Regions from separate parts of the Paenibacillus sp. FSL K6-1230 genome, predicted to be linked through region 2. Evidence: predicted binding sites of a transcription regulator. Region 2 holds the regulator's gene; the other holds the start of a gene.
What was found. The regulator NrdR, encoded in region 2, represses ribonucleotide reductase genes. The targets are predictions, from matches to a motif close to AACACNATATATNGTGTT.
Positions count from the first base shown of each region.

Region 1: the regulator NrdR is predicted to act here: its motif matches at 5,181-5,198, upstream of MKX74_RS25985 (anaerobic ribonucleoside triphosphate reductase).

Region 1 is NZ_JBBOCK010000001.1:5,845,118-5,861,669, reverse strand. Features, by position in the region: gene MKX74_RS26010 (VOC family protein) at 1-299, shown strand, start outside; gene MKX74_RS26005 (DUF4097 family beta strand repeat-containing protein) at 593-1,465, opposite strand; gene MKX74_RS26000 (DUF1700 domain-containing protein) at 1,462-2,064, opposite strand; gene MKX74_RS25995 (PadR family transcriptional regulator) at 2,051-2,386, opposite strand; gene nrdG (anaerobic ribonucleoside-triphosphate reductase activating protein) at 2,675-3,220, opposite strand; gene MKX74_RS25985 (anaerobic ribonucleoside triphosphate reductase) at 3,217-5,160, opposite strand; gene MKX74_RS25980 (Rrf2 family transcriptional regulator) at 5,456-5,890, shown strand; gene MKX74_RS25975 (Fur family transcriptional regulator) at 6,180-6,575, shown strand; gene MKX74_RS25970 (response regulator transcription factor) at 6,551-7,360, shown strand; gene MKX74_RS25965 (BlaI/MecI/CopY family transcriptional regulator) at 7,503-7,916, shown strand; gene MKX74_RS25960 (M56 family metallopeptidase) at 7,919-8,779, shown strand; gene MKX74_RS25955 (DoxX family membrane protein) at 8,851-9,255, shown strand; gene MKX74_RS25950 (methyl-accepting chemotaxis protein) at 9,595-11,649, shown strand; gene MKX74_RS25945 (aspartyl-phosphate phosphatase Spo0E family protein) at 11,669-11,884, opposite strand; gene MKX74_RS25940 (DKNYY domain-containing protein) at 12,048-13,478, opposite strand; gene MKX74_RS25935 (hypothetical protein) at 13,574-13,852, opposite strand; gene MKX74_RS25930 (hypothetical protein) at 14,012-14,209, opposite strand; gene MKX74_RS25925 (hypothetical protein) at 14,286-14,480, opposite strand; gene MKX74_RS25920 (DUF3139 domain-containing protein) at 14,925-15,257, opposite strand; gene MKX74_RS25915 (hypothetical protein) at 15,459-16,199, opposite strand.
Region 2 is NZ_JBBOCK010000001.1:1,678,848-1,695,399, forward strand. Features, by position in the region: gene MKX74_RS07370 (SDR family oxidoreductase) at 1-449, shown strand, start outside; gene pnpS (two-component system histidine kinase PnpS) at 711-2,513, shown strand; gene MKX74_RS07380 (response regulator transcription factor) at 2,668-3,396, shown strand; gene MKX74_RS07385 (methyl-accepting chemotaxis protein) at 3,542-5,026, shown strand; gene pstB (phosphate ABC transporter ATP-binding protein PstB) at 5,134-5,892, shown strand; gene phoU (phosphate signaling complex protein PhoU) at 5,922-6,581, shown strand; gene polA (DNA polymerase I) at 6,800-9,466, shown strand; gene mutM (DNA-formamidopyrimidine glycosylase) at 9,529-10,359, shown strand; gene MKX74_RS07410 (MntP/YtaF family protein) at 10,496-11,221, shown strand; gene coaE (dephospho-CoA kinase) at 11,343-11,939, shown strand; gene MKX74_RS07420 (lytic transglycosylase domain-containing protein) at 11,936-12,499, shown strand; gene MKX74_RS07425 (alpha/beta-type small acid-soluble spore protein) at 12,631-12,846, opposite strand; gene nrdR (transcriptional regulator NrdR) at 12,953-13,420, shown strand; tRNA gene MKX74_RS07435 (tRNA-Ala) at 13,525-13,597, shown strand; gene MKX74_RS07440 (iron ABC transporter ATP-binding protein) at 13,815-14,567, opposite strand; gene MKX74_RS07445 (iron chelate uptake ABC transporter family permease subunit) at 14,564-15,628, opposite strand; gene MKX74_RS07450 (ABC transporter permease) at 15,625-16,552, opposite strand, start outside.

The DNA of each region.
Region 1 (16,552 bases), 4.2 Mb from region 2:
AAAACTATCTTGGGCTTGTCCGCTCACAGGCGGGGCCACCTCATGCTGTGGTCTTCGATACAAAGCCTATTGCATTTGCTCTTCGTGACCTTATGCCAGGAGTAGAGCTCGGCTCGGGTACTCAGCCTGGACTTGGTGTCGCCCTGTGGCTTCATGCTCCTGATGCGCAGGAAATCCACGACAAGCTTGTTCAAGCAGGAGTAAAGATTACATCTGCGCCAATAGATGGACCCTTCGGGCGAACCTTTACATTTGCCGACCCAGATGGTTACCTAGTTACCCTTCATAGTAAAGCCTAATACGCGAATATATCCACCTACACAAGCTAAACACATACACACTCAGCACACGGATCATTAATAAAAGGTGCTAGCCATTCCTTCAAGAAAAACCGTCAGGGTCACTTCACACCTGGCGGTTTTTCAATCTAATACTTTAATTTTCAGTCCAGTCTCGAAGTTTCGTTGGACATCTGACACTCGTTTTGGCCAAATACGATTACGGGTGTGTAAGAATCTGCAGAGAGCGTAGTTAGTAGAGAACGTAGTTAGTAGAAAGCGACTAAACACTCCTGTTTGATCTGGTCAAGGTGTTAGTTAGTGATGACTACATCGCCGGAAGTTGCACGTACCTTAATGATATGCTTAGCCTGTGCGCTGGAAGGAGGAGTCACGATATCACCGGAGGTGGTGCGTACATCATAGATGGCCTGTGATCCAACTGGAGTCTCGATGCGGACATCTCCCGACTTCATGGATATATCCAGTCCCCCAGCTTCTCGTTGACTGATCTCGACACCACCAGAGGTCGCCTGAACCTTCCCTTCACCACGTAGCCCGTCAACCTTAATATCACCGGAGGTCATCTGAAGGTCAAGGTTCGCAGTAGCATTGAGGATGCTGAGTTCTCCTGATGTCATTTTACTTGTGAAGTGATCTGCGGTCAGGTTGTTCAGATTCAAATCGCCAGAAGTTAGCTGGACGGAGGTCTGATCTGCATGAACATCCTGGAGATTATAGCTGCCTGACGTGCCGCGGACATCCAGATTGGACAGCACTGCACCTTGTGGCATATGAATCGTCAATGTGCTTTTATTGGATTCATAAATTCCGAAATTAAAGAAGGATATCCTTGTCTCCGGCTTCATGATAAGCTCAAGCTGTCCATTCTGGATGTGAGCCTGCTCAAGCTGAGCAAGTACCTTCTGGTCGAACCGTCCTTCTAATGTGATTGTCCCTTGTGTATCCTGACTGTCCGCGAATTGTACATATAGATCATCGCTTAGCAGTTCAACTTTCAAGGTCTGCAGCTCATCAGCGGCAAAGCTCCATTGCTGCTCATGAGCGACTCGCTCAGAATTGTTCGAGCCTAAGATGCCTTGGTTAGCATCAAAGCCGAGTGCAGCCATCCCGGCTATTCCGACCAGCATGCAGAGTATAGCCGTCATTATCCACTTGCGCTTCATGATGATTTTCCCTCCACATAATTCAGATTCTTGCGCCAATACTGCACGGTAAAGTGAGCCAGTCGCCGCATCCATCGTCTAACTGCCATGAAGAGCAGTATGCCTGCTCCTGTCATGAACAGGGATAAGAACAACTTGAACAAGTGGAATTCGCGATTCATGACCCACTCTGCGATCAGAGCCAGCGGTGCGACCAGACAGGATATAGCAATGGCAGCAAGTGAGAGCCAGAGGCTCCAGATCACGGAGAATACGGGAAGTCCGATCATCAGATTCAATAGTACAAGTCCAATGATGATAAGGGCTGTCGCTACCGGGTGTCTCTTTTTTACAGGTGCAGATGTCCAATCTTGCATTGTCGAAGCTTGTAGGGTCTCATCTTGTATTCCCTCAACCTGTGCAGCCGGAAATTCCTCTAGTGCTTCGATCGCAATATCAACGGGATGACCCAACTCCCTGGAGATATCCTCCTCGCTCTTCCCGCTGGCCATTCCGAATGTGAAGTGCTGCTCCATATCCTCCAGCAAATCCCTGCGAATGTGCGGTGGCAGTGGTCTAAGATGCGTCTCTAACTCTTTCATAAACTCATGCTTCTTCATGCCCGTGTCCTTCCTCCAAGAGATTGGTGACATTGTGTACAAAATGATTCCATTCCATATGCAGGACCTGCATATACTCCCTGCCCGTGGGAGTGAGGTGATAATATTTGCGTGGCGGCCCTTCGCTCGATTCCTGCAAGTAGGTTGTGCAGTAGCCCTCAGTTACTAGACGACGCAACAGAGGATACAGCGCCCCCTCCGCGACCTCTACATGCTTGGACACCGCCTGCACCAACTCGTAGCCGTAACGGTCTTGGCGGCTTATTAATACAAGAACGCACAGTTCCAATACGCCTTTTTTAAATTGAATATGCACGTTCAATGGCTCGAACCCTCCAAATTCGTAATCAAAATGTGAATCAACAACGAATCATATCCAGGAGACATGATCCATGCTCCATGAATCGTCATGAGCTATGCAACGTTCAGTACTGTGCATTGAACAGTAGCTGGATATAACTTATCACCCTCTACTGAATAATGCAAGGTACTGGTCATGAAAAAATAACCAGCGTTCTTCGGAACAGTCAAGGAGCTGTTGAAGATTGCTGGTTAGTTAGGGATGGATTAGTCTGGAATCCTGTACTGAACATCTGAGCTCTATTGAGAGCTACCAGCGGGCAGAATCTGAGAGGACCACCCTCTCCTTGTTCGCCTGATCAGACCAGAGCACGCAAGCTCCGGCCCGGATACTGGCTGGCACATCGACAAGGCGCTGATTGCGGCTACCCCGGAAGGGGAGAGACACATCCTTCTCGGCCTGAACGAAGCGTCCATCCACGATCACATCGCATAGCTCGGCAAGCGTCCGCCGCTCCTCATCCTCCAGTAGCTCTTCATACACGAATCCGGTATAAGCCCAGACGCTCCGACTCGGACAGCTTTGTCTGAACTTGCGTACGAATTCAGCACATTCTCCGGCGGAGAAGAAGGGATCTCCCCCGCAGAGGGTCAGCCCGTCCAATAGCGGATTGCCCGCAATCTCTCGAATGATCTCCTGCTGGCGGACTTCCGTGAACAGTTCTCCGCTGCGGAAGCTCCATGATTCCGGGTTGAAGCAGCCAGGACAAGCATGCCGACAACCGCTGATGAAGACTACCGCTCGCAGGCCTATACCTTCATTCAGTGATTCAGGGATGTATCCGAGCAGATTCACTGGTGCTTCACCCGATCACGAACTTCCGCCTGCTTGGCTCCATTGAAGCGTACAGTGTAGTCCCCAGTAAGGTAGCCGGTCACGCGGCGCAGACGCTGGAAGTGGGTCGTGCTCTCTTCGGCTTCACATTTCGGGCATTCGGAGCCAATAATCCCTTCATAACCGCAGCATGGGCAACGGTCAATCGGGTGATTGATCGAGAAGTAGCCTACATTTTGGGACAGCGCGTATTGTACAATCGAACGGAAAGCAACAGGATTACTACGTACATTACCATCCAGCTCAATATATGAGATAGCGCCCGCATTGCACCAGAGGTGGAAAGGAGCCTCCAGTTCGATCTTCCGTGCAGCTGGTAACGGATAGTATACCGGAATATGGAAGGAGTTCGTGTAGTATTCACGATCTGTAACTCCTTCGATAACGCCGAACTCACGCACATCCAGCTGTGTGAATTTGCCAGACAGTCCTTCGGCAGGTGTTGCGAACAGCGTAATATTCAATTCATGCTGCTCACTCATCCGATCGCAGAAGCTCCGCATGGCTGTGATGACGCGTTGAGCTTCACGATAGACCGTATCATTCTCTCCGTGATGCTGACCGTACATCGCCTTCATGCATTCAGCCACGCCGATGAATCCCAGAGCAAGGGTCCCGTGCTTCAGCAGATCGCCGACCTTATCCTCAGGGGATAGCTGCTCGCCGCCCTCCCAGACTCCTTCTCTCATCATGAAGTCCGAAGCCTTCGCAGGCTGATTCGCTTGAATACGATAACGATGGATCAGACCCTCGACAGCGATCTCCATCATCTCTTTGAGCTTGTCATAGAAGCCTTTGATATCAGGCACGGTGCGTTGTCCCTGGCAGGTTCCGAATTCGATGCCCAGACGTGGGAGATTGATGGTGTTGAAGGACAGGTTGCCCTTGCCGCTCTGCCGGTTGCGTCCGAAGCGGTCGCCGATTGTACGGGTTCTGCAGCCCATGGTAGCAATGATGGTATCAGGTTCATTTTCACGGTAGTATGGCAGGTTGAAGCTCGCATCCACATTCACGAAGTTCGGATACATCCGCTTGCTGGAGCATTCAACGGCGAGCTGGAACAGATCATAGTTCGGATCTTCAGGAGCCTGATTTACTCCTTGCTTACATTGGAAAATATGCTGTGGAAATACCGGAGTCTCTCCGCTACCTAGTCCACGAATCGTGGATTCGAGCAGGCTCTGAGCGACCAGTCTTCCTTCCATTGAGGTACACATTCCATAGTTCAGCGATGTAAAAGGAATCTGTCCACCTGCCCGGCTGCTCATCGTATTGAGGTTGTGGATCAGGGACTCGGCAGCTTGTCTTGTCTCGCTAACGGTCTCTTCATGAGCAAATGCCCATGAACGTGGGCACTGAGCTTGTACCTCTTCGTTGCTCATCGTAATTAGCTGTTCTTCCATTGTCGTAGACTCGCCGAACAAGCGCATTCCTTTCTGGAAATGTCTACGGAAGGAGCGGGCTACGTAAGGAGCCAGATCCCAGTCAATCTTGTTCGCGGATACCCCGCCGAATTGGCTGTTCTGCTGCGCCTGGAAAATGATGGCGACCAGCGCCATAGCAGACATGATCGTCTGCGGCGTACGGACGGAGCCGTTGCCTGTGTTGAAGCCGGAAGCCAGCAATCGATCGAAAGGAATAAAGATGCAGTTCGTCGTACCGAGCGCATATTGATCCATATCATGCACGTACACATAGCCATCATCAATAGCCTTCAGCAATGCTGGAGGCAGCACCTGCTCTCTTGTGTACCATTTTGCATATTCCGAGCCCAATTTACTCATCTTACCGCTGAAGGAATCTCCGTTCAGATTCGCGTTTTCCCGCAGCATTTCAAGATCTTGAGCTCCAATGACACGTTCGCCTATAGTATGAACAGATGTTCCTGAGGTTGTCTTCATATGGGGTTACCCTCCGTCAATTCACAATATATTGTTATATGATTGTCCCATTGTATCTACATATGGTGTTTTTTGAATGTGACATTGATCACACCGAGTAGGTGCCCAATGCCGGAAAGCCCACAGTGTACGGGGAAGTGAAGCTTGAGATATTTTTTGAGGTTCGATATGATGAAACAGTTGTTAACGTTTACATTAAATGATGCGAAATGTGTAGTTCCTTGAAGTTCCCTGGTGGTTCACGTACAATATATTAATTCGGTAAGTCCAAATGGGATCGAGGTGTCCTGGGGTTGTGAGCAAAGAGAAAAGAATGCGTCAAGCCACGCCTAAATGGCTTGGTGTAGCTGTGCAGGCGCTATTGTTCCTGGAGCGTGATGGGCAAATGTGCGCTAGTGGAGATATAGCTGCTTGTATCGGTAGTGAGGTGACATTGGTCCGCAGAGTGCTTGCACGGCTGGTACAGGCCGGACTCATTACGGCGAAGGAAGGGCGAGTTGGAGGGTATTGTCTTACTCGGTCCTGCGAGGAGATTACACTGGCTGATGTATATCGGGCTGTGGAGATCTATGAGCCTATATGTCCAGGTATGATACCACCGTCGCCCAATACCTATTGTGCAGGTGTGACATCTGCTCTTACGAATATCATACAGGAATCGGAGCAGCAGATGTTGAAGTCATGGGAGCAGCATACACTGGCCTCACTCGCTGTCTATTGTGAGAATTAGCAGAGCTGGAGCGGATCTCTTGTACATCTGAAGAGATTTGCTGGGATGTGTAGATATGAGGGTGGACAGGCAAAATGGTGTAAGATTAAGTCGGGAATTTGTGCTGTGGATATGGATAAGGTAAAGAATAATTAAAAAAATTGAACCGAGATGAGGCCTGCTGGCTTCATCTTTTTTTCATCTTCTTGACGATTTATGGATTTAGATTTATACTAGGTCTAAATTGTTATTTATACTCATTACAAATTAAGATAAAATACAAATCGTTGATATAGAAGGAGTGATTCTTATGAAATCCTTGAATCTCACCATTCAAAGACAGGCTGTATATGATGTTGTACGTGAATCACACGATCACCCAACAGCCGCTGATGTGATGGAGCGCTTGAATGAACGGGGATATAATCTGGCTTACGGTACCGTCTACAATTCACTTCGTTATCTGAGTGACAAGGAGCTCATTCGGGAGCTGAAGCTTGGAGATACAGCAAGTCGCTATGATGGATTGATGGATGATCATCAGCATGTCATTTGCCAGGTATGTGGTCGTGTGGATGAGGTCATGAGCAGAGTGCCCGATGCATGGATGAAGCAGGTTGCTGTCGAGACAGGCTACGATGTAGCTCACGCCCATGTCGTATTCGGAGGAGTGTGCCCTGAATGCCAGAGCAAGCGAATCAGGTAACATCAGGAATTTCCATGAATCAAGTGAATAACGTACAACAGGCGAATTCCGGGAATCAAGTGAATGATGTGAATCTCTATGAGCCGTTGTATTGCCCTGTGACGAGTCGGATTACTTTGATAAGCCCGGTGCCTGCCCATGTCCAGACTTGGATCAGCATGCTCTCGGCCTCCTGCTATGATGTGATGGTATTCCACCGTTGGGAGCCGCAAGTCCAGGGACAGCTGACGACGGATCTGCTGGTACTCGACTGCACCTCACTGCATGGCATTGGCGAGCTGAAGAGCTGGTACGACCAGACTCGTCCTGAGCTGGAAGGGCTACAGCGTATGTTGCTGGTCACTCCAACGGTGCTGGAGGAAGCTGGGTCACTACTGCCCGATGAAGAGCTGCTCGCTTGGCCAGCCTCGGCGAATGTGACGATCAGTCGGGTAGAGGAGCTAATCAGTCGTCTGCCAGCTACCGCTGGGCAGCAAGCAACCAGCCGCAGAACCGTGTTCAAGGACATCTGGATTGATCAAGACAGGATGACCGTCCAGCTAAGCGAGCAGAGCATCAGCCTGACCAAGACGGAATATGACCTATTACTCATGCTCATTGAGGCGCAGGGTCGTGTTATTTCCAGAGAACAAATGATGAAGGAGATCTGGGATACGGATTTTGCGGGTGGAAGTAACGTGGTGGATGTCCATGTGAAGAGTCTGCGCAAGAAACTGGGAGACAGTGCGTCGGCCCCGAAATATATAGCTACGATTAGAGGAGCAGGCTATCGTCTGGCGGACTAGCTAACTAGCTGGGACTAACTAATTTAGATTGACCCGAACTCTTAACATTCTCAGTTCAATCTATATATATCATAAATTGACGAAATCAGGAATTTGACTTTCAATTAATAATCACTACAATGAGTAGTGTGAGGTGTGCATGATGAAGAGACTCAACTTCAAGGGCGGAGAGACAGGCTTGAACCGTTTTTTTGGACCACTGGAATCCAAAATCATGGATCAGCTGTGGAATCAGCCAAGACAGAGCATCAAGGAAGTTCAGACGGCACTTGAGCATGACAAGGACATCAGCTTCAATACGGTTATGACGGTCATGAATCGCCTGGTGACCAAAGGAATTCTGAGCAAGCAGCTACGTGGGCGGACCTCGCTCTATGAGCCTGTTCTAACGAGAGAGGAATTCATGGAGGCCCAGTCCAAGGAGCTAAGTCATGATCTTCTGGAGCAATTCGGACCGCTGGCTGTCAATCACATGATTGATGCGCTGGAGGAGGCCGACCCTGAGTTGATTGAGAGGCTTGAACAAAAAATCAAACAATGGAAAAAGGATAGGTGACCATGTGGAAAAGCCGTTCCCGATTGCTTTTTGCTGCCGGAGCGGGCTTGTCCGGCCTGATGCTGGTGCAAATGTTCATGTATGCTGGGCATACGTTATTGAACTGGGATTTGAACTTTAATGTATTTCAAATCTGCAGACAGTTGTTGGAATCCCTGCATATTGGTTATCTTGTAGATGGCTTGAATCTGCTGGTCCTGCTGACGTTTATAGTGTCCTTGGTCATGACCATTCGGCAGATTGCTGCTGAACGAGCCGCCCTTCGACATCTGGATAGCCTGGAGCATAGCGTATGGACGAAGCAACTGAATGCGACCTATACCACTGCGGGATTAGGGCGAATTCAGGTCATTGAGTACGATCGTCCTGCGGCCTTTACATTGGGATTGCTGCAGCCCCGGATTATAGTGTCAACAGAGCTGCTGTCCATGCTGGACGAGGAGGAACAGGCCGCTGTCATCTATCATGAGGCCCATCATATGCGACATTATGATCCGCTGAAGACCTGGACGCTTCAGCTCAGCGCCGTGCTATTGTTCTATATTCCCGTCCTGCGTCACATTCTTGAGCACTATAAGACAGCACGTGAGATTCTTGCAGACAATGAAGCGATCCATCGCACAGGGAGCCCTGCTGGTCTGGGCAGTGCACTACTGAAGCTACTGAAGAAGCCTTCGGCAGATGTCACGCCGGTCACAGGAGCAGTACATTCCTTCTTTGCGGGCACTTCTATTAATTACAGAATCCTGCGGATTCTTCATCCTGATCAGGATCTGCCGCCACGAATGCCACGCAAGCCCGTCATGATATCGGTACAAGTATTATCGGTATTAACTTTGTTATTCGCGTTCGCTGTGATCTAGCATCACAGCAACGTTTATTTTTACAAACAACACTACATATTGTAGTGAAACAAAAAAAAGGAGGAAATATGATGAATCAAAAGACGCTTCATATTGGATTGTTATTGGTGAGGTTGATGACAGGTGTAATCTTCCTGGTGCATGGTATGCAGAAATTTCAGGGACTGGAAGGGACGGCCGGCTTTTTCTCAAGCATAGGCATTCCGGGGCCACTGGCCCCTGTCGTTGCAGCAATAGAACTGCTGGGTGGTATTGCCCTGATTCTCGGCCTGGGTACTCGCTTTGCCGGCGCTGCCTTGACCGTGATCATGTTAGGTGTCCTGCTGACAGCGAAGATGGGACAGCCTTATATGGCTCTGGAGCTCGATCTGATCGTATTGTTCGCTTCTCTTCAGCAGGCGCTCGTAGGTAGTGGCCAATATGGACTGGATGCCGTTCTGTTCCGCAAAAAATCAGCCCCAGCGATCAGCGCGTAAACGAGCCTGAGAATCTGGTAGTCTCCACGCTGGATGTGACAACGACTCCCGTGGGTATTCCGAATACGTAGTGAATGGTTGGAACCTAGCATAATCCTATCTGAAAATCAAGTACTATGAAGCGGCCAAGCTCTATCGGCCGCTTTTTGTCATGTCGTCATATGCTGATCGGAATGCCCTTAATTCTTGTAACAATAGAATTAAGTTACTCATATTGATGTGCCAATAATTACTAAAATAAAGAAGCAATTTTTAAATTTATTTAATTAAACATCAGGTTCTCTACTGCCGATAATTAACACTGCTAGTCATATAAAGAGGCTAAAAGGGAGAGGTAGAATGAGACGAGGATTGAAGTTCAAATCTGATCAAGAGACAAGGGTGGTAAATAACCAAGCAGCAGAGATGCAGGGTCACACCCCCGAGGTCCGTAAGCGCAAATTTGTACTGACGCTGCGTCTCCGACTGTATGTGGCATTTCTATTGGTCCTGTTAATTCCAAGTGTATTTATCGGATGGATGACCTACTCTACATCACGTGACACAGTAGCTAACCAGATTAGAGAGGATGCGGCCGAGGCGGTCTCCACTGCTAACATGATGATTGAATCCAGTGTCTCGTCTAAGTGGCATAATGTCGGCTACCTGTCGGAGCAGTTCGATGGCTCCATGATTGATGGCAACCATAGCCCACTGATTGAACCACGGCTGGTAGAATATGTGCAGCTGCATCCTGATGTGATAGATACTTTTATAGGGACTCCTGAGGGTCTGATGATTCGCGGAGTACCCAAGGAAGATGAGAATGGATTTGATCCACGTACTCGAGAGTGGTACAAGCTGGCTATGGAGCAACCAGGGAAGACTGTAATTGCTCCAGTGAATATTAATTCATCGGGAATCCCGGTCGTTGTCATGGCGAAGACACTTCCTGACGGTTCAGGTGTTCTGGGTATGTCCTTGAATCTGGAGCGTGTCCAGGAGCAGGCCTTGATTAAAGTCGGCAAGCAGGGGTATATTCTTATCCTGGATGGTACCCAAAAGGTGGTGGTCCATCCTACCATTGAATCTGGGGAAACGGTAGATGCTGACTATTTGTTGAAAATGTATGATGCACCAGGCGGGTATTACGCTTATTCGAATGAAGGGCAAAACATGAGCCTTGATTATGTAACGAACGAGACGACAGGCTGGAAAATTGCAGGTACCATGTCCAGCTTAGAGATTGATGACACGGTCGCAGGAATACGTAATACGACACTGATTGTAATCTTGGTGTCACTGGTGGTGGTTGTTGCGATAATTACAATTATTGTGCGTGCGATTCTGGTGCCGATTCGTAGACTACAAGTCTCTGCCGAGCGGATTAGCCAGGGCGACCTGAGCGGGAAGATCGAGACGGGTCCTGCTGATGAGATCGGTATGCTGGCACGTTACTTCCAGCAGATGGTGGAGAATCTGCGTACCATGATTCAAGGAGTAGGTGAGACGACGAATCGTGTCAATGCTGCTGCAGAGGAGTTAGCTGCAGGGGCCGAGCAGACAACACAGTCGATCGAGCATGTGACGGTAGCCATTCAAGAGCTGGCTGAAGGAAGCGAGCGTCAGATTGAGCGCATGGGTAACAGCTCGGATCGAATGAATGAGGTATCCAGCAATGTAGGTAGCGTTACCGGGCAGATCAGAGATATGTCTGACCGACTGCGTAGCACGTCTGCATCCGCCCAAGAGGGTAGCGGTTCTGTATTGCAAGCCGTGGAGCTGATGCATGGGATGCAGCATACCGTGAATGATCTGGGGCAGGTCATCGAATCACTTACGCTACGGTCTGCCGAGATCGGGGGCATCGTAGAGGATATCTCAGGCATTGCCAAGCAGACGAACCTGCTGTCCTTGAACGCTTCGATTGAGGCATCGCGGGCAGGTGAGCACGGCAAAGGTTTTGCGGTCGTCGCGAATGAGGTGCGCAAGCTAGCGGAGGACTCGGCTGGATCGGCTGCCCGAATTGGCAGACGAATTGCGGCTATTCAATCCGATATGGACAAGGCCCAGCGTGCTATGCGTGATACGCAGGAGCGTATGACGGAGGGAGTAAGTGCAGTGCAGAACTCCGGGGAGTCCTTCAATCTCATTCAGGCTGATATCATAGCGGCGTCTACGAGTGCCGAGGTGATTCGGGAGGCTGCTCAGGAGATGGAGAAGAGTACATCCGAGGTGGTTCAGTCCATACGCGAGATTCTGAATCTGTCCTCGGAGTCTTCTGCGAATACACAGTCGATATCCGCAGCCGCGGAAGAGCAGCTTGCGTCTATGGAGGAAGTGTCTTCCGCAGCTACAGACCTGAGCAGCATGGCAGAAGAGCTTCAAGGAATGGTAGGCCGCTTCCGCGTCTAGAGCAGTATAGTATAAAAAGTTAGATTGACTCGCTCAAGCCGATTGTATGGACAATCGGCTTTTTGCGTGTGCCATGTAACCGGAGTTCCTGATTGTATTGGTTCAGCCATAAGTCCAGTTGCTCGGAGTGCTCAAGGACCTCGGGATGGAGCAGATTATCCCGTTCCTCCGCAATCTTATGTAGCTCTGCTCGGGCCAGCTCAATTCGTGGCTGTAGATAGCTTAGATTAGCCATGCTTCTCATCCACCTCCTATTGTCATATTTTAGAGGTTATTGCTAGATTATAGATTGTAATTTGTATTGCAGAAGATAGGGAACTTGAGCGAAGCATACAAAAGAAAGGAGGCCACTCAGGCGAACGAGTGACCTCCAATTATGATAAGCAGGCTGTTCGGCGTTATAGCCCCGTTTTCTTCGTCTTTTTGATATCTCCATTCTTGATTGCATAGTAATGGGTCTGGTCCTCTGCTCCGCCCATGTCGTCGTGGACTTGAAAGGTGGAGGCGTCAGCAGACTTTTGCACGCTGCCTGTTACAAAGCTGAAGACAGTTTGCATATCCTTTCCCCAGAACCGATTCAGCATCATAAAGCTATTGCCGTCCACTCCCTTGACGGTACGTTTGCCGTTAGCATTATAGAGATGGGTCTGGTCCTTTGCCCAGCTTTGTGGCTCATCGTTGAACAGAAACTGAAAGCTGGCCCTATCTATGGCTTTGGCGAGTGTACCCCATAAATAGACGTTATTCACGTCTTGCGCCCAGCTTCCTGTAGGAGACAACAATTCAAAGCTGGCGGGATCTGCACCTTTCATAGGAACCAGCACCTGATCAGGATGCCCGAAGGGCAAGCTTGTCCGCACGAAGTCGGCATGGTACACATGATGCGTGTCCTTGGATAGGCCGTGGTGACTGGCTGTTGGGTAGGATACAAAGCTAGCGGAGTCCGCATCGGACACCATATAACCGTTGTAGTACACATGGTTCTTATCGCGCCCGCACATATCGTCTAGCGGAACAAAGGAGCTGGGGTCGGCTCCTTCGATGATACGCCAGCGGAAATAGACATGCTGCTGATCTCGCGCGAATTGTTCGTTGAGAGGCTCGAAGGATGCAGGGTCCGCTGCACGCACCAAATTGCGCGTCGTCCGCGTTATGTCGCCGCGCCAGTCGCTTGAATCCACGACATAGAAGATAGCTCTTCCCGTCGTATGCCAATTCCATTGCAGAGGCTGTAGCCCGGCTTCATTATGTTCATAATCGGGATGCCACCAGCCGCGAATGTGAGGGTAGTTGTCCAACAGCCAATCCTTTATTTCATCTTTGCTTTCGTTGGCATAGGTAAGCGAATTGAAGTAATGGAAGAGATGATCCTGATCCGTCACGTATTGTTGATAGGCAATGGCGGTTGAGGCATCCACCTCGCTCATGGTGAAGAAGTGATTGCTTCCTTTGACATACAGTCTATGCTTGTCTCGTGCAAAGTAAGGGGAGTGAGGCAATAGCTCGAAGCTGGCGGGGTCGGCTTCAGGGATGAGCTTGTCCTCCAGAAACACGTTCTCGTCATCCAGGCCGTAATCATCGTCTAGAACGGTGAAATTCCCTGAGTCTTGCGTCTTGCTTATGCGAGAGGCTTTGTTGCTGCGCCCGTTGTACCACCAGACTCCGCCGCCATCACGCAGATACCCGAAGGGAATCCATCCTCGTGTGAACAGGTGAATAACCTCGAAGTGATCCGCCGAAATCCCGCCTTTGACTGCAACGGACTCACCGTTCTCCCTATCTGTGCGGACAACCTGATGATTGTGAATCGACAAGATATTTTCTACCACGCGATTACGCTCCGATCCGAGTTTTTACCCAATAGTAACCAGCTCGTCGGCGATTGAAAATAGGAGCTGCCGTACCTGAATCCAACTGTGGCCTTTTATATCAAAAAGCCGTCCAAATCCGCGTACCCCATATCGGTCAATAAGTTATTACCGTTTAGCTCATGCACTTTCTTTGTTGTCAGATCTAAATCCAGATCAAGAATATATTGAAGAATCTCCGCAACATACTTGGGTTGATTAAAGTTAATGGAGTAAAGCTTATTCTCTCTAATCACGCGTAACCCTTCATTCAAAGGGCTGCCGGTAGTTGGTGTATCCTTGGTAATAAACTGAACTATAAATTTTATATCTCTTTTCTCAGTAATAATAGTCAATTTGGATCTGCAGTACATATCTCTGACTGCTCTATAATTCCACATGTACGTATGTCCACTAACTACTAGTTTTCTCATAACACGATAGCCCTCATTTCTGTAAAGATGGTACAAGTCCTGATGAATGTTGAATACGTATTCCTCTTGGTGAAGCGGGACTTAGCGGGACTTTTTGTCCCCTTTTTTATTTTCATCCAACTTATCGTGAATACTTAGCAATATCCCTATGATGATAGAGCCGTAGAAGAACCATGCGTCTGCATTTGGGCCTTCACCAATATTGACACCGATCAGACCGAATAACCAGGCTGCTATCGTAACAGCTATAAAGGTGCCTATAATGTACACGAAGATCATAATATTCCCTCTCAGTCTATTAAGTTTTGTTTATGAGGTGAAATTATGGAGATATGGTGTTCCGTTGAGTTAAGTACTATTTTGAATGCGTAATACCGTGGTATATAACGAGCAGGCCAATAATACCTGCCAAAGTTCTACCAATAAATTCAGCAGAAATCATAATGGGGTCAACAATTCGCCCTGGATTATACAATTGTCCCGTTATGAGTACGGGGACTAAAATGATGATTACGCCTATCACAAGGCTTGCCCATAGTTTTTTATTCAACAATGTTGCTCCTCTCTCTCTACAAATATTAAAGTGCCTTACAGCAGTAAATGGAAGATTCAAAGGTGAGGGGGAAAGACATAAACTCTGAAATATAATATGGTGAGAAATGAATGTTAATATGGGTATTTTCACAGAATAATTCAAGAGGCTTTGCCAGAAACGGACAAATATACATAAATGAGAGAGAGATTAATGCAAGTTGAATCACCAAGCAGGGAAATTCATTGTTAAAGATGGAGTTGCAAAAATCCCGGTATTAATAGAAACAATAATGTTGTTAATAAAATCCCAGAAGTTAGAAGTGGTAATATAATGATATGAATCGGAGCTATCTCTACATTGATAAAAGTTTTGACAAATGCATACACAGCTTTGTTCGAATGGATCAGTTATACGGATTTTAAGGTTATCTCTATTCCAAAACAGCAAGTAGTGCCGTAGTCATTCTTGGTTATTTTTTAAGCGTTGAGGATTCTTAGGGTCTAATTGATGCCACCTTGAAACATCTCCGTCTCCATCTGTGAAAATATATTTGGTTTCAGGATCATCCGAAAAAATAACATAGACAGGGAATTTCGGCATAGAACTCAGCTTAGCTTCTATACTAATAATCTCATCTTCTTTATAGCCTTCAACATTTATAAGATGCTGGCGTAGACTCGTTTCCAGAGAATTGTATTTGACTTGTAAGGATATAAAAAAAGCGCCTATTAATAATAGGACTAGAATTATAGTACCAACTAGAATAACTTCTATAGTCCGCTTTTTTTTCATAGTAAACCTCCTATCGGGATCGATATTGGATAACCCTTTTTAAGGTTATAGTGAAAAAAAGTAGTTTTTTTGATATTTAAGTTAGGATCAATTTTGAGTTTATCAAAATAACTTTAAACTATAAAGAAAGAAACTCTGTAATTTCTGAAAAGACAGAGTTTCTCAAAAATGAAATTATCTATTCTAAGTGTAATTCTAGGATTAGTTGTGTACAGCTTTGAAAGATGTTGTATAAACAAAATGGTTAGATCTTGTAAATGCCGAAGGAGTTACAAAAAAATTAGTATCACCGGTCATCCCTCTATCAGTAATATCAATACCTTCACCATAGTAAAATGCTTGCCACATAAATTTAGAACAATAATTTGGAGTAAGTGTATCTAAGGGCGAGTCGAGTTGGATGAGATACTCTGTAGCTCTTTTGTAGTTATACACTGCCCATTTAGCTGCTTCGACACCACGTCCATTTTTGGGTCTATATACCTTTATTGTTTCCCCTGCCCCATGTCTCCACATGTAATTAGCCATGTTATCTACAGTTCCGCCATTTACAGGCAAAGTTACATGAACAACCTTGAAATTTGAATTTACTATACCCACATGACCGACAATTTGTGAACTACCACCTAATGTTTTAGTAGAGTATAAAACATCTCCAATTCTCATCGTCACATTAGTACCCGGATAGGTAGGTCCGATTGCTGCATAAGGGCCGACTAGAGAATCTGTTTGATATATCTCATTTGTAACTGAATTTTCTTCATTCTGATAGACTGAATCTGATACACTGATCTCCACTTCTGCATCTGATAAAACCCGATGAGTACTGAGCATTGAGTCAGAAATGTTTGCACTAGCTGTAGATTGCCCTACAGGTAGCATTCCTAGAACTACTAACATAGATGTTAATATTAGTAATCCTTTTAATAGAAACTTTCTCAATAAAATTCCTCCTTGAGTTAAAAGTAATATTCAGAAACTATTTTGATTTAAAAACCAATTTTTCTTTATGTATAATCTAAGAGGTGTTTTCACGATCATTTTGTAGTATCTAGGTGATTGTAGTTTTTTTACATATATCACCCCCCTTGTTATATATAATATACTTTTCTGCCAATATTTTGTTGTTTACTTGTATTGCAGTAGATTTAGATTATTAGGAGAAGTTGTGATAGCAAATGCGGAATTATGAATGGGTATGTTGTAGGCAGTAATCGTATGAAGAGTATTTTGGATTTTAGAAGGATAATTTTTCGGGTTTTTCAGAAGATTTGCTATGTTGCTGGAAATAAATA
Region 2 (16,552 bases):
AGGATATTACGGCTGCACAACTGGAGAAGACCTTCCGCACTAACATATTCAGTATGTTCTATTTGACGAAGGCAGTGATGCCATTACTGAAAAAAGGCAGCACCATCATCAACACGACCTCTGTAACAGCATACCGGGGCAATCCTTCACTTATCGACTATTCTGCAACTAAGGGAGCCATTACCTCCTTCACTCGTTCCTTGTCCATGAATCTTGCAGATAAGGGAATTCGGGTGAATGCCGTGGCACCTGGACCGATCTGGACGCCGCTCATTCCATCTACCTTTGATGCCAAGACGGTCGGCGAATTCGGAGGCACCCAGCCGATGAAGCGGCCAGGGCAGCCAGAAGAGCTGGCTCCAGCTTATGTATATTTGGCTTGTGATGATTCCTCTTATGTAAGTGGTCAGGTTATGCATGTTAATGGCGGCGAGGTTATTAACGGTTAAAGGATTTTATCTTAAGCATTGAAATATAGCACCAGACACGAAGGACTCTCACTTTTTTTATTAAGTGATGGAGTCCTTCTTTTGTATGCTCGCTTGCATTTTCGCTGAACTGTCAATGGGGCTAGAGGGGTTGAGCATGTATGATTTCTGATAAGTGAGTGATATTTACATAAACTTAACAAAACTTCTGTAGCTCTTGTGGACAAAATCATTTAGAATACGAAAAGCAACGTCTAATACGAGGGAGAGACTATGAAGATTATGAGACCATTTCGTTTTCAACTTACCGCAATAATGCTGGCCTTGACGGGTATATCTGTACTGGCTGCAGGTATTGTGATGGGACATATCTTCAAAGATTCACATATTCATTCACTTGAGGAAAATATGGCCCGGGAAATAAATTTGCTTCGTAGCACGTTTCCTTTTGAATATGCATCCTCAGATACCAGTGAAGATACCAGCAAGTACTATACAAGCAAGGCCGAGGAGTTATCAGGGCTCATTCATTCCCGGATTACTTTCATCGCCAAGGATGGAACCGTCATTGGGGATTCAGAGACTAATGTGAGGCAAATGGATAACCACGCTCTCCGAGATGAGATCCGCCAGGCCAAGGAGACGGGGGTTGGCAGCTCCATTCGATATAGTGAGACGCTGGGTGAAAATATGCTGTATGTTGCTGAGCCTGTCATTACGGCAGATGGTTTTGATGGTTACATTCGTCTATCCATGAGCCTAGCCTCGGTGGAGGACGGTATGCGGCGCGCATGGACCTTTGTCATTATTGCCCTCGTTGTACTGTTCCTAGTCGTATCTCTAATCAGCTATCGTGTGGCCAAGGGATTGACTTCGCCGCTTGAGCATATTACCCGCGTCGCGAATCGAATCTCTCATCTTGATTATGATGCACGGGTGGAGCTGTCACGTAAGGATGAGGTTGGGCAGCTTGCGGATGCCATTAACGGCATGGCAGACAGTCTACAAAAGCAAATGGAGACTATTCGCGATAATGAAGGCCTGCTGCAGGGGGTCATGACGAATATGACCGGCGGGATCTTGTTGATTGATGAACACGACAACATCGCGCTGGTGAATCGGGAGACAGAGCGGATGCTGGGCATCAGCAGCCAGCGATTGACGGGAAAGCCGTTTCAGGAGCTACGCAAGCATTATGAGCTAACCAAGCTGGTAGAGGAAGGTATCAACAGCATGGAGATGCTCCGCAGTGAGGTTAGTGTCTATCATCCGAAAGAAAGGCTACTGCTTATGGATGGTGTACCTATGGCTGGCAACGATGGTGTCGAGCGAGGGATGCTGTTTCTGCTGCAGGATGTCACTGCTATTCGCCGACTTGAGAACATGCGAAGCGAATTCGTGGCGAATGTATCGCATGAGCTGAAGACGCCTATTGCGGCGGTCAAGGGCTTCGCTGAGACGCTGCTTAGCGGTGGTGTGAAGGATGAGGAGACGGCACGCTCCTTCTTACAAATTATCTATGACGAGAGTGAGCGACTGAATCGACTGATTGGTGATATTCTTGAGCTGTCTAAAATCGAATCGAAGCGCTCGCCATTGGAATGTTCACCTGTACATTTGACTACATTTTTTGAGATGCTATCAGACACGCTAGATAAAGTAGCAGAGAAAAAGCGTATTTCCCTTCATTTGGAGGTGCCAGAGGAGCTATTCATTGAGGCTGATGAGGACAAGCTGAAGCAAATTTTCCTGAATCTGCTCTCCAACAGCATTAACTACACGCTGGAGGGTGGAAGTGTTCGTCTGAAGGTGACTTCCATACCGACAGATGATGAGCCAGAGAAAGTGATTGTGGCAGTAAGCGATACGGGAATTGGAATACCGAAGAAGGATGTGCCGCGGATCTTCGAGCGCTTCTACCGTGTGGATAAAGGCCGCTCACGTAATTCCGGGGGTACAGGTCTGGGATTATCCATCGTCAAGCATTTGGTGGAGCTGCATCGCGGTACAGTCACGGTCGAAAGTGAGCTGGGAATAGGTAGTACCTTTAGTGTAGAGCTTCCCGTGATTCAGCATCAGGAATAGGTAGACAGTTGCATAATAACTTTTACACTCCGTTAACAATGCCGTGATAGAATGATGGATGTGCGAATCGTGAGCATGGGATATGGCTTGCAGACGAGGTTGCAGATGAGTTTCATCTAAATGAAGTTCATACTGTGGAATGGAGGATTTCATAATGGCACAACGCCTATTGGTTATCGAGGACGAGCCTACGCTCGCGAGATTGCTTACGTATAATTTGACACAGGAGGGCTATGAGGTAGAGGCAGTAGATCATGGTACAGCTGGCTATGAACAGGCTTCTACGGAGTCCTTCGATCTTATATTGCTGGATCTGATGCTTCCTGGAATGAATGGCTTGGATATTCTGAGTAAGCTGAGAAGCAGAGGCATTACGACCCCGATCATTATTTTGACGGCCAAAAATGGTGAAGCTGAGGTCGTTCAGGGACTGAAGTCGGGAGCAGATGATTACATTACGAAGCCGTTTGGGGTATCCGAGCTGCTGGCCAGAGTGGACGCAGTGCTGCGCCGTACCTCAGGTGACGAGGTCTTAACAAGTGAGCAGACCGAGGAGTCCCGCATCGCGCTTGGTGAGCTGGAGATCTATCCTGAGAAGTATGAGGTCATTCTCGGTGGACAGCAGATTCATTTGAGACCGAAGGAATTCGAGGTCTTACTGTATTTGTCCAAGAAGCCCGGAGTTGTGCTAACGAGAGATGATCTGATGAATGCCGTATGGGGCTTCGACTATATCGGGGGTCAACGGACGGTAGACGTTCACGTAAGCTCTTTGCGCAAGAAGCTGGAGCTGGACCCTGAGTCCGTTCATATTGATTCCATCCGTGGAGTTGGATACAAGCTGGTAGTGAATAAGAAGAGAGCATCCCAATCTTTGGTATAAGGGATGTTCTTTTTTTCTTTTCCAAGGATATCCACTATGCTTTTACATGGTGATAACAGGAAATCGAAATCCATCTAACAATGCGTGTTTACAATAGTCCCATAGACCTATATGTGAATGGAATTACATGGGAGGTTGCTAGGGAATGCCAATAATACTGGATACGCAAACGGATCTAAAGCGAAAGATGATTGGAGACTATGTGAGAGGACGGCAAGTCACCATTATTAATCTTCAAGTAACCTGTAAGGAATTACTGGATATATTCAGACAACAGCCTGAAATGCCCTGCGTACTGGTGGAGAATCAAGTAGGGGATATCCTGGGCATCATAATGAGAGAATCTTATAATCGTCATCTGGCAGGAAGGTTCGCAGCGGCATTGTTCTATGACAAGCCTGCTGCTGAATTCGTGGATCGGACTGCTCTTAAGGTAGAGACCACAGCAGCTGCGGAGGATATATTGGATCAAGTCTTACAGCGTCCAGATGCGAATTTCTATGATTGCATCATACTGCTGGGGGCTCAGCCACCTAGCGTCTTGACGCTCAGAGATGTCATGCAGGTAGCGCAGTTACTGCAGCAGGAAGCGGACGGGAGTCGGAAGCAGACGGTACAGCGTAGCTACCATCAGGTGCAGCATATTCAAGGTAATGTAGAGCAGGTATCCTGCGAGGCTAGGCAAAGCATGGAGCACAGTCAGGCGATGGAGCAGGCAGCACAGCGTGGGATGAAGAAGCTGGCTGAGGTTCAGGAATGCTATAGGGAGGTTATGGAGCAGCTGGAGAAGCAGCATACGCAGGCCCTGAGCATGAGCAACCATCTGGAGGTTATTTCCGGGATTGCTAAGGCAGTAAAGGATCTGGCAGGACAAAGTACACTGCTTGCCATTAATGCTTCCATTGAAGCTGCCCATGCTGGAGTATATGGACGCGGGTTTCAGGTTGTGTCGCAGGAGGTCAGGGGACTTGCTGCACAGACACAGGATTGCTCATCTCGCATCACTAAGCTGCTGGACGAGATCGGAGAACTGGTACGAGGACAGACAGATCTGACAAGCGAGGGTCTTCGTCAGGTAGCTAATGGATCGAAATTCGTAGATGAAGGAAATGAAGCCTTGGGGAGTATTATTCAGGCTGTTCAGCGGATGGAGCAGTTGAATCAGGATATGACACAGGCAGCGGAGCAAGCTCGTCTTACTGCGGGCCAGGTAGCTGATGAGCTTATGCAGATGAACAGAAGTACTGCGGACGCGAGCAGCTCTGCTGAGGATAAGGGTATACAGCAAGCTCAGCCAGTAGAGGAACAAAGAAACGTCTGGACTGATGATACTAAGGAAAAGAGAACAGCAGTGTCTGCGCAGCCCATTGGGCGAGTTGATGAACGGACTAGTAAGCTGACTAGTGGACAAGCTAGTAAAGATGCTAATAAAGATGCTAATAAAGATGCTAATAAACAAACAGTTGAACAATTAGGTGAAAAAGCTAGTAAAGAAGCTAGTAAAGAAGTGAAAGGGCTAGCTGATTTACAGGTGGAAGAAAAAAAGGATTGTACAACAAGTGAAGATACGAACGAAAATGCTGACAAAAAGCAAAGTGAAGAACGAGAGCTTGTTCTTATTTTACATTAAGTTAACAAATCCACTGTATTTCGTTTACACAAGGCCATTATAATCTTGATGTTATCGGTATTCGAGCTGAATGAGAACGAACTGCATACTGAAGGAGAAGCTCACATATGAATGATCCTGTGATTACGATAGAGAAGTTGAATTTGTATTATGAGAAATTTCATGCCTTGAAGGACATGTCTCTGGACGTCCCGGATAAGACTGTGACGGCATTCATCGGACCATCAGGCTGCGGGAAATCAACACTATTGCGTACACTGAACCGTATGAATGATATGATTCCAGGTACACGCATTGAAGGGTCGGTCAAGCTCTCTGGCAAGGACATCTATGCCGAGGAATTTGAGGTGGAGGAGCTGCGCAAACGGGTAGGAATGGTCTTCCAGCAGCCGAATCCTTTTCCAAAGTCGATCTACGACAATGTAGCCTATGGACCGAGACTGCACGGAATTCGCAGCAAGGAAGTGCTAGACGGTCTGGTGGAGCAGAGTCTCAAGCAAGCAGCCTTGTGGGATGAGGTCAAAGATTTCGTGAAGCGTTCGGCGCTAAGCCTCTCTGGTGGACAGCAACAGCGGCTGTGTATTGCACGTGCACTGGCGGTTCAACCGGATATTCTGCTGATGGATGAGGCGACCTCCGCACTGGACCCGATCTCCACACTGAAGATTGAAGAGCTGGTACAGCAGTTGAAGGACCAATACACAATTATTATGGTTACACATAATATGCATCAGGCAGCCCGGGTATCGGGTCAGACCGTATTTTTCTTGAATGGCGAGATTATTGAGGCTTCCGAGACCGAGTCACTATTCTCGAACCCGCAGGATTCACGCACGGAGGATTACGTGTCCGGCCGCTTTGGCTGAGTAATGGCAGAGAGGGAGGCACGCATAGGATGATACGCAGAAAGGATTTTGACGAAGGCTTGGAGGAGCTACGTACGCTCTTGCTTGAAATGGGTGGAAAAGTATCCGAGGCATTGGATCGTGCAATTACAGCCTTGGAAAAGAATGATACTGAGCTTGCACATCAGGTCGTGAGTAGTGATGCGCAGATTAATCAGATGGAGGAGCAGATTCTCGATATGGGCTCACGCCTTATCGTCACACAGCAACCTGTGGCAAAGGATCTTCGCAGAATTATTGTCTCCTTCAAAATATCCAGTGACCTGGAGCGCATGGGCGATCTGGCCCTTGATGTGGCGAAGGTCACACTTCGATTAGATGGTAAGCAAATGCTCAAGCCGCTCGCGGAGATCCAGGAGATGGCTGAGCTTGTGAAGACAATGACGAATGAAGCTATCAGCTCCTACCTGAACGAGAATACGGACCAAGCCTACAAGATGGCACAGCTCGATGACAAGGTGGATGCCTTGTACAGCCGTATGATCAGTGAGCTGTATACGTTCATCGGCGAGAACCCTTCCCAGGTATCGGAAGCTATGCTGATGCTGCTGGTCGGCAGATACATTGAGCGAATTGGTGACCATGCGACGAACATTGGTGAGAGTGCGGTATATCTCGTTACAAGCCAACGTCCAGATCTGAATCAATAGTGCACATGGAAAGACTCCTTGTCCCAAGGGGTCTTTTTCTTTATGTACTTTATGTGAGTGTTTTGAAACCTGAAAAAGAAATCAGCAACGGATAGATGGTAAAGATAATTCAGATGCTATTTGCAGGGCGGCGTGCAACCCTTTTTTTCAGGATACTCGCTGGATATGTTAAAATAGGATAAGCGTATAACGAATGAATTCGATGAGGTGCATAGCCAATGGACAAACTCATGCTTATTGACGGCAACAGTATTATATACAGAGCTTTTTTTGCAATCCCTGCGTTATCGAATTCCAGTGGACAGCAGACCAATGCGGTGTACGGATTTACGACAATGCTGCTGCGGGTGCTTGAGGAGCATAAACCTACTCATGTCCTTGTAGCCTTTGATGCAGGCAAGATAACATTCCGCCACGAGGGATATCAGGACTATAAAGGAGGGCGTGAGAAGACGCCGCCAGAGTTATCACAGCAATTTCCACTATTGAAAGAGTTACTGGATGGTCTCGGTATTGCTCAATTCGAGCTGGAAGGCTATGAGGCAGATGATATTATCGGAACGCTCAGCAAGCAGGCTGATGAAGCAGGTCATGCGGTAATTGTCGTGTCTGGCGACAAGGATATGCTTCAGCTGGCCTCGGATCAGGTGAAGATTGGCCTGACACGTAAAGGCGTTACCGAGATTGAGACCTATGGTCCAGCCGAGATTCAGGAGCGCTATGGTCTGACCCCTGCGCAGATCATTGATCTGAAGGGTCTTATGGGCGATGCATCCGACAATATTCCAGGCATTCCTGGTGTAGGCGAGAAGACCGCTCTGAAGCTGCTGCACGAGTATGGTAGTGTCGAAGAGGTGCTGTCACATACCAGTGAGTTAAAAGGGAAAATGAAGGAACGCATCGAGACTCATGCGGAGGATGCGAGACTTAGCAAGCAACTGGCTACGATCTATCGCGAGGTGCCCTTGGATAAGGGCTGGGATGGCATCGTATACAGCGGACTTAAGCAAGACACTGCAGGTCCTGCATTAGCCAAGCTGGAATTCAAATCTCTCCTGGAGCGCCTCCAGCTTTCTGGAGAGATCGTTGGTAGTGGCGGTGGGACTACACAGGCAGAAGCTGATGTAGATGTGGTTATTTTACAAGCTGACACGGTAAAGGAATTGGAGACGGCGCTCGCGCAAGGTGATGGTGGCGTTCTGCATGTGGAGTCCTACGGGGATAACCCACACCAGGCCAAGCTGATCGGCGTAGTAATCGGAGTACACGGACGACAGTATTATCTGTCGGATGAGCTACTGCAATCAGATGCGGGAATAGGAGTGCGTGAGTGGCTGGCGGATGCCGCCAAGCCGAAGCAGGGCTATGATCTGCATCGGGCTGATCTGGTGCTGCATTGGTACGGTATTCCGTTCGCGGGTGCTAAATTTGACGTGCAGCTGGCAGGCTATCTGCTGGACCCGACGGATGCGAATCAGACCTTGAGTGGACTGGCAGCTAAGCATAACCTGCCGTCGATTCGACCGGATGAAGATGTATGGGGTAAGGGTGCAAAATACAAGATTCCATCAGAGGACATTCTCGCTGATCATTTGGCTCGCAAGGCTGCCGTTGTGGGAGAACTTGTCCCTGCTCAGGAGAAGCAGCTTGAGCAGAATGGTATGAAGCAGCTCTTCCACGATATGGAGATGCCGCTGTCTCGTATTCTGGCAGATATGGAGAAGCAGGGAATCGCGGTCAACATGGATGAGCTGAAGCAGCTAGGTCATGAATTCGAGACCCAGATTGAAGCATTGGTGCAGGATATTTACCGGAATGCTGGCGTAGAGTTTAATCTGAATTCACCGAGGCAGCTAGGTGAGGTCCTATTCGACAAGCTCGGCCTTCCGGTCGTCAAGAAGACGAAGACGGGCTATTCCACGGATGCCGAAGTACTGGAGAAGCTGGCCCCATACAATGATGTCGTACAGAATATTCTGAAATACCGTCAATTGGCTAAGCTTCAATCGACCTATGTAGAGGGACTGCTGAAGGAAATTTCCGAGAAGACGGGCAAGGTGCATACCTTCTATCGGCAGACGATTGCGGCTACAGGACGATTAAGCAGTCAATTCCCGAATTTGCAAAATATTCCGATTCGTATGGAGGAGGGCCGTAAGCTGCGCAAGGTATTCGTACCTTCAGAGCCTGGATGGTCGATTCTAGCCGCGGACTATTCACAGATTGAGCTGCGTGTGCTGGCTGATATTTCTGATGATGAGCGCCTGAAGGAAGCCTTCGTGAACAATATGGACATTCATACGAAGACTGCCTCGGATGTATTCGGGGTCAAGCCTGAGGATGTGGATGCGAACATGCGAAGATCGGCCAAAGCTGTCAATTTCGGAATCGTCTATGGCATCAGCGATTACGGATTATCCCAGAATTTGAATATTACCCGTAAAGAGGCCGCGCAGTTCATTGATCAATATTTTGACGTGTTCCAGGGTGTTCGCAAATACATGGATGACATTGTGCAGGATGCCAGACGGGACGGATATGTTAAGACGCTGCTAGAACGCAGACGTTATCTCCCAGAGATCAATGCCAGCAACTTCAATCTGCGCTCGTTCGCAGAACGGACGGCGATGAACACGCCAATTCAAGGGACCGCGGCAGATATAATCAAGTTAGCCATGGTGCGGATGGATCAGGTGCTGAACGAGCGCAAGCTGCGTAGTCGTATGCTGCTGCAGGTACATGATGAGCTTGTATTTGAGGTTCCACAGGATGAGCTGGAGATTATGAAGGAGCTAGTACCTGAGACGATGGAGAAGGCTTTGAGCTTGTCCGTGCCTCTCAAGGCTGATGTGAGCTATGGAGATAACTGGTATGAGGCGAAATAGCAACCAGGCTGTTTTCGAACCTGTCCGGGTTCCAGTATAATAGAGCTTGAGGTGAAGGAATTATGCCGGAATTACCGGAAGTCGAAACTGTAAAACGAACATTGAATGAACTGGTAGTAGGGAAACAAATTGAACGAGTCTCTGTACATTTGCCGCGCATTATTCAGCGGCCTTCGGACATACAGGCATTTGCCTTCGAGCTTGCCGGGCATACGATTACTGGCGTGGAGCGTCGAGGCAAATTTTTGCGGATTCTGCTGGATGGACTTGTAGTGGTATCCCATCTGCGTATGGAGGGGCGATACGGCCTATATGCTGCGGATGAGGCAGTTGAAAAGCATACGCATGTCATTTTTCATTTTAACGATGGTACAGAGCTTCGGTATAAGGATGTGCGACAGTTCGGTACGATGCATCTGTTCAATACCGGTGAGGATCTGATATCCGCACCGCTGCATAAGCTCGGTCTGGAGCCACTGGATGAAGCGTTCACCGTGGAGGCGTTACAAGGGGCAGTCGGAAGACGCTCAACCTCCATCAAGGCAGCGCTGCTCAATCAAGCATATGTCGTTGGTATTGGGAATATTTATGTAGACGAGGCCTTGTTCAGGGCTGGGATTCACCCGTCCAAACCAGCTAATTCTTTAACTACAGAACAATTAACGTTGCTGCATAAGGCCATTGTTGGCGTACTGTCAGAATCGGTAGCTGCTGGCGGCTCTTCCGTCAAATCCTATGTGAACGGTCAGGGAGATAGCGGATCGTATCAGCATCAGCTCCAGATCTATGGCCGCAAGCAGCAGCCGTGTGTTGTCTGCCATACACCAGTAGAGAAATCCGTAGTAGCTGGTAGGGGCACGCATTATTGCCCTAAATGTCAGCCGACAGTTTAGTGGAAGTATAGGAGTGTGGAAGTGTAGAAATGATGGAAGTGCACACTGAGCCCATTTTTCTCATATAATGCCTGAGATATATAACCGAGTGCGCTATCGGGTATGTCCGGGCGCATGGCTATGGGGAGGGCTCAGGATGGGTAGTCATTGGATGTCCCTGCTGTTGCTTGCATTTGCATTAAGTCTGGATAGTTTTGGTGTCGGAGTTACATACGGCTTGCGGAAGATGAAGATTCCACTACTGTCGATTGTGATTATCTCTGTCTGCTCGGGTATGGTTATTTGGGTATCCATGCAGGTTGGTGTCATCATGCAGAAGATGCTATCTCCAACATTCACGACCTTGCTCGGAGCACTGATTCTGATTGGGATTGGCTGTTGGTCCCTGGTGCAATCTCTGATTCAAAAGCATGATGATACCTCGTCTATCTCGTTGGTGGAGCAGTCAGAGGCGCATGATGTGAACGAGCGTGCAACGGTAAAAACGAATGCGAAGGATACGTTAGGGACCGCGGTGGAGCAGACCGTTTTTTCGCTTGAGCTCCGCAAATTGGGGCTGGTCATACGTATTTTGCGTAGTCCCTCTGCAGCGGATATGGATGACTCTGGCAGCATCTCGCCACATGAAGCGGTATGGCTGGGGATCGCACTCTCCCTGGATGCTTTTGGTGCAGGGCTTGGGGCAGCTATGCTTGGTTTTGACCCTTTTTCTACAGCACTGGCTATCGCACTCTTCAGCGGGATCTTTCTCATCGGAGGAATGAAGGCAGGCTTTCGATTAACGGCCTTTCGCTTCATGCGGACGGTAGCCTCGCTGCCAGCGCTGCTCTTAATTATCATGGGCATATTGCGTCTAATGTAGTACTATGGAGATTCGAGCGTTGAGTAGGTTGCATGATTATAAGCGAAGGTATGAATTCGTACCGTGATCCGAATAAAAGTACAGTTTGAAGATTAGAATGAGGTTGAAGGCGGGTGTAAGCATGATCATCGGATTAACCGGAGGTATTGCAACCGGAAAAAGCACGGTGTCCGCTATGCTGGTGTCCAGAGGAGCCTTGCTCGTAGATGCTGATGTCATTGCCCGGGAAGTCATGCTTCCGGGGCATCCGGTCCTTGCGGCGGTCCAGGAGCGGTTCGGGACAGAAGTTATGAATGACGACGGAACCTTGAATCGCAAGGAGCTTGGACGAATTGTATTTGGAGATCAGGCCGAGCTGCAGGCGCTGAATAACATCACACATCCTGCCATTCGGCAGGAGATCAAGCAGCGGATGACGACATTTGAGCTGCAGCAGCCGGACAAGCTGGTCGTGGTGGATATTCCGCTTTTGTATGAATCCAAGCTGGACAACCTGTTCCAGGAGATTATGGTGGTATATGTTCCGCGTACGCTACAGCTCCAGCGCCTGATGGAGCGTGATGGGCTTGCGGCACTGGAGGCGGAGCAGCGACTGGCTGCACAGATGGATATAGAAGAGAAGAAGCGCAAGGCTGATATCGTAATAGATAATAGCAAGGATCTACAGTATACTGAGCAGCAGCTGGAGCAGTGGCTTCGCCACAAGAGGCTTTCATGAAGCTTTTTGCTAAAAAAAGAGTCCTGCTCATCTTGCTCGTGTCTTTTGTCGTCTTCGTGTTCCTGAGCTCTAACTGGATGGCGATTTTCTATCCGATCCGCTATAAGGATGAAATTCGGCAGTATGCGCAGACTTATGAGGTAGACCCATTTCTGGTGGCTTCGATCATTCGGGTTGAAACGAATTATAACACCAGCATGGAATCGCATAAGGGGGCTTTAGGACTGATGCAGATCATGCCTGATACCGCGCAATGGATTATGGAGCGGGCCAAGCTACCCAAGCAGCCATTGGATAGTGTGAAGCATGAGGCTGGATTGAATATTCAATTAGGTTCGTGGTACCTTCATAACTTGATGGAGCAATTTCCCGATCAGCCCGTTGCCATGATCGCCGCTTATAATGCAGGTCCAGGCAAAGTCGAGAGCTGGCTTAGCGAAGGGATATGGGATGGTCGTGAGGAGACGATACGGCAAATTCCTTACGGAGAGACAAGGCATTATGTGCAGAGGGTAACGCATTATTACCGTCAATATACGAAGATCTATGATCAGTTCTAGGGAATGGATTTCTGGAATGGTGATAAGGTTTAACGGGCTTTATGAGGGCAGTATGGTTCAAGATAATGCCATGGATAAGTTAAAAAGTGCAGGCAGGCTTATCGCCTGTCCTGCACCTTGCTTGTTATGACTTATTGAAATTGACCGGCCAGTTGTTGCTCGGCGATTGTCACCAGACGCTTGGTGATGTAACCCCCGATCGAACCGTTCTCATAAGATGTCATGTTACCTTGGTAACCATCTTGAGGAATGCTAATCCCAAGCTCTTGAGCAACCTCGTATTTCAGTTGTTCCAGTGCTCCGGACGCTTGTTTAACAACCAGATTGTTAGAGTTCCCTTGTGCCATTGTTGTTCACCTCCTCGCGGTTGGTAATTGTATTATGTGTCGATATTCGAATTTTATTAGTCTAATTAATGAAGAATTTATTGGTAAAAGGAAGTGAGTGATTGTCATGAAATGCCCTTACTGCGCTTACGCAGGAACGAAGGTGCTGGATTCCAGGCCAGCCAACGATAATAAATCCATTCGCAGACGCAGAGAATGTGAGCAGTGCGCCCGTAGATTCACGACATTCGAGATGGTGGAGGAAGCTCCATTAATGGTCGTGAAGAAGGACGGCAGCCGTGAGGAATTCAGCCGTGACAAAATGCTGCGTGGACTAGTTCGTGCCTGCGAGAAGCGCCCAGTATCAGTGGAGCAGCTTGAGCAGATCGTATCCAAGGTGGAGAATGCATTACGGAATACAGCTGCTACAGAGGTCGTCAGCCAAGAGATCGGTGAGCTTGTCATGGAGCATCTATATCCGGTGGATGAGGTGGCCTATGTTCGCTTTGCGTCGGTATATCGGCAGTTCAAGGACATCAATATGTTCATGAAGGAACTGAAATCCTTGCTGTCCAAGGAAGAGGCCGACGAATAAGCGTCGGCCCATAAATTTTGCGCTTTAAAAGTATTGACATTGCTGTGTGAAAATTATATGATATAGGAGTCGCCGATAATGGTGAGAAGTTAAAAAATACATACGGGGCCTTAGCTCAGCTGGGAGAGCGCATCGCTGGCAGCGATGAGGTCAGGGGTTCGATCCCCCTAGGCTCCATACTTAAAAGCCCGCTAGACACAAGGATTTCTGAGTGTTTAGCGGGCTTTTGCTATGTATCTATGATTTGATTTTATGGCTGTGGTCTATGAGTAAAGAAATGCCGTTTTTTTCGTTATTTAAGAAGTTATAATTTTGCACACGTACTAAAAAAAGTAGAGCAAAGTGTTCACTCTACCTTCTAGGGTGTGTGCGCAGCCTCTTCATACAGGCCGCCCTAATAAATCGCAATCGGCCCATAGGGACCGTCTATAATTTCAATTTTCGTTTCAAAAATATCGGTTAAAAGCTCTGGGTCCATAACTTCCTTTACTGTTCCAAAAGCGGCAATTTGGCCATGTTTCATGGCACAAATTCGGTCCGAATATTTGGCGGCAAAATTGATATCATGCATAACAGTCAGAATGGTTCGTCCAAACTCATTAGCGGCATGCCTCAAATGCTCCATCATCTGGACAGAACGAGCCACATCCAGATTGTTCAAAGGCTCATCCAAAAGCACGTATTCCGTCTCTTGACACAACACCATGGCTACATAGGCTCTTTGCCTTTGACCACCAGAAAGCTCATCCAGGTATCGATTTTCGAGATCAGTCAAGTCTAAAAAATCAATATACTTGGAGATAATAGCCTCATCCTCGTTCGTTAATCTCCCCTTAGAATAAGGAAAACGTCCAAATCCAGCAAGCTGTCTAACGGTAAGTCTCGTTACAAAATGATTTTCTTGACGTAAAAGAGTTACGATTTTAGCCAGCTCGCTCGATTTGGATGTAGAAACATCCATATTGGCCACCTTGATTTGGCCTTCGTCCAGATCCAAAAGTCTTCCGATCATCAAAAGTGTAGTGGACTTACCTGCACCGTTGGGCCCAATTAAAGAAGTAAGGCCGGCTTTTGGTATTTTAATATTCAAAGGGCCGATCGCTACCTCATCCGCATATGATTTTTTGACATTAGTAATCTCTATCATAAAGAACCCTTCCTTAAAATCACTATTAAAAATGTTAATCCGCCAACCAATTCGATAATAATGGAAACAACACCTTGCGCATTAAAAATATGATTCATAATGAAGTATGCACCGGTTAAGATTACAAACCCGATAGCAAGAGCCATGGGGAACACATATCTGTGGTCGTAGGTTTGTGCTGCCTGATAACTCAAAGTGGCAACTAAAAATCCGAAGAAGGTAAGTGGCCCAACCAAAGCCGTTGAAACAGCCATCAAAATGGATATCAGAACAAGCGTATAAATCACGCTGATTTGATGCCTAGTTCCCAAGGAAGTCGATACATCCTTACCCAGCGATAATACATTTAACCTCTTGGCATTAGCAAGCAAAAGGATGGCAACAATGATGACGATGGGGATGGCAATCGGGAAATAGGCTGAGTCTGCATTGTTCACTGAAGCAAACATTCTTGCCTGTAAAATATCAAACTCGGACGGTGCAAGAAGTCTTCTCATAAATGAGGATACAGACCTTAACCCGGTTCCAATAATAATACCGACTAACAGTAGAAGCTGTAAATTGCCGTATTTTCCGGAAAGCAACCAACCATACAGTATCAAACACATCAAGACCATCGCAGCAACTTGATATAAAAAGGAATCAACACCGCTAAAGCCTACAAATACAGCAGCGCCGAAGAAAAATATAGTACTTGTATGAATGGTTGAATAAATGGCTTCAAAGCCTAACAGTGACGGAGTGATAATTCGGTTATTGGTAATCGATTGAAAAGCAACCGTTGATAAGCTTTGGCAAATTACAGCCACAAGCATGGCAACAAGGGCTACAACCCTTCTTGTAACAACAGGTATGAAAGAAGGAGAGGTTACCGGAACTGGATTGTTATACACCAGTAGTCCAAACGAAGAAATAACGCCCAAAACTATCAATGTTATCAGCAAGATCCAATAACGCTTTTCTTCTTTCTTGGTACGAAAGGCTCTAGCTGACCTTTTTTTATGAGGACGGCTAGAATCGACTTCAACATGTAATGGATTGCTACTTACGAATTGGCTCATCTCAGACTCCTTCTTGACCTCCTTTGTCGTAACAAAATAACAATAAATACGACGGCTCCCACTGTTCCAAGAATCATAGATACGGGTACTTCAAAAGGCATAATAATGATTCTAGATAGAATGTCACAGATCATGATGGTACCCATCCCTAATACGCAGACCCACGGCAAATTGCTTCGGAGATCATCACCTCTAAATAAGGAAACGATATTCGGTACAATTAACCCTAAAAAAGGCAGGTTTCCAATCACAGCTGCAACAATGCCAACAGCTAGAGAAATCAGAGCAGTGCCAAAAAGAATGATCCTGTTATAGTTTACTCCAAGACTGGTAGCGACATCTTCCCCTAGTCCAGCTAAAGTCAATCGATCAGCAAAAATAAAAATAAGTATTGTAATCAATATAATGATCCATAAGTATTCATATCTTCCAATTTGAACAGGCGAAAAAGAGCCTACAAACCAGCTTTCGATATTTTGCGTCATTTGAAAAACAAGCCCAACGAAAGTTGAAAAGGCAGAAATGACTGCTCCAAGCATCATGCCAATAATAGGAACTACTAAAGACGAACGAAGTTTAACTTTTTTTAGAAACATGAAAAAAATCATCGTTCCTACAAAGGAAAAAATGATTGCACCTGTCATTCTTAGCACTAAAGTTGGGGCTGGAAAGACCAAATAAACAAACATAAGCCCCAGACCAGACCATTCCATGGTCCCTGTTGTTGTCGGCTCCACCAAGCGATTCTGTGTAATCAGCTGCATGACCAGTCCTGCCATGGCCATTGCGGCTCCCGTAAGCATCAATGCCAGGGTTCTTGGGACACGAGTGATGAAGAACATCTCCATTCCATCCGCTTGTCCTCTTATGTCATACACCCCAGTAAGCAGTGATATAATGCCCAAAATAATAGTCGCTGTAATG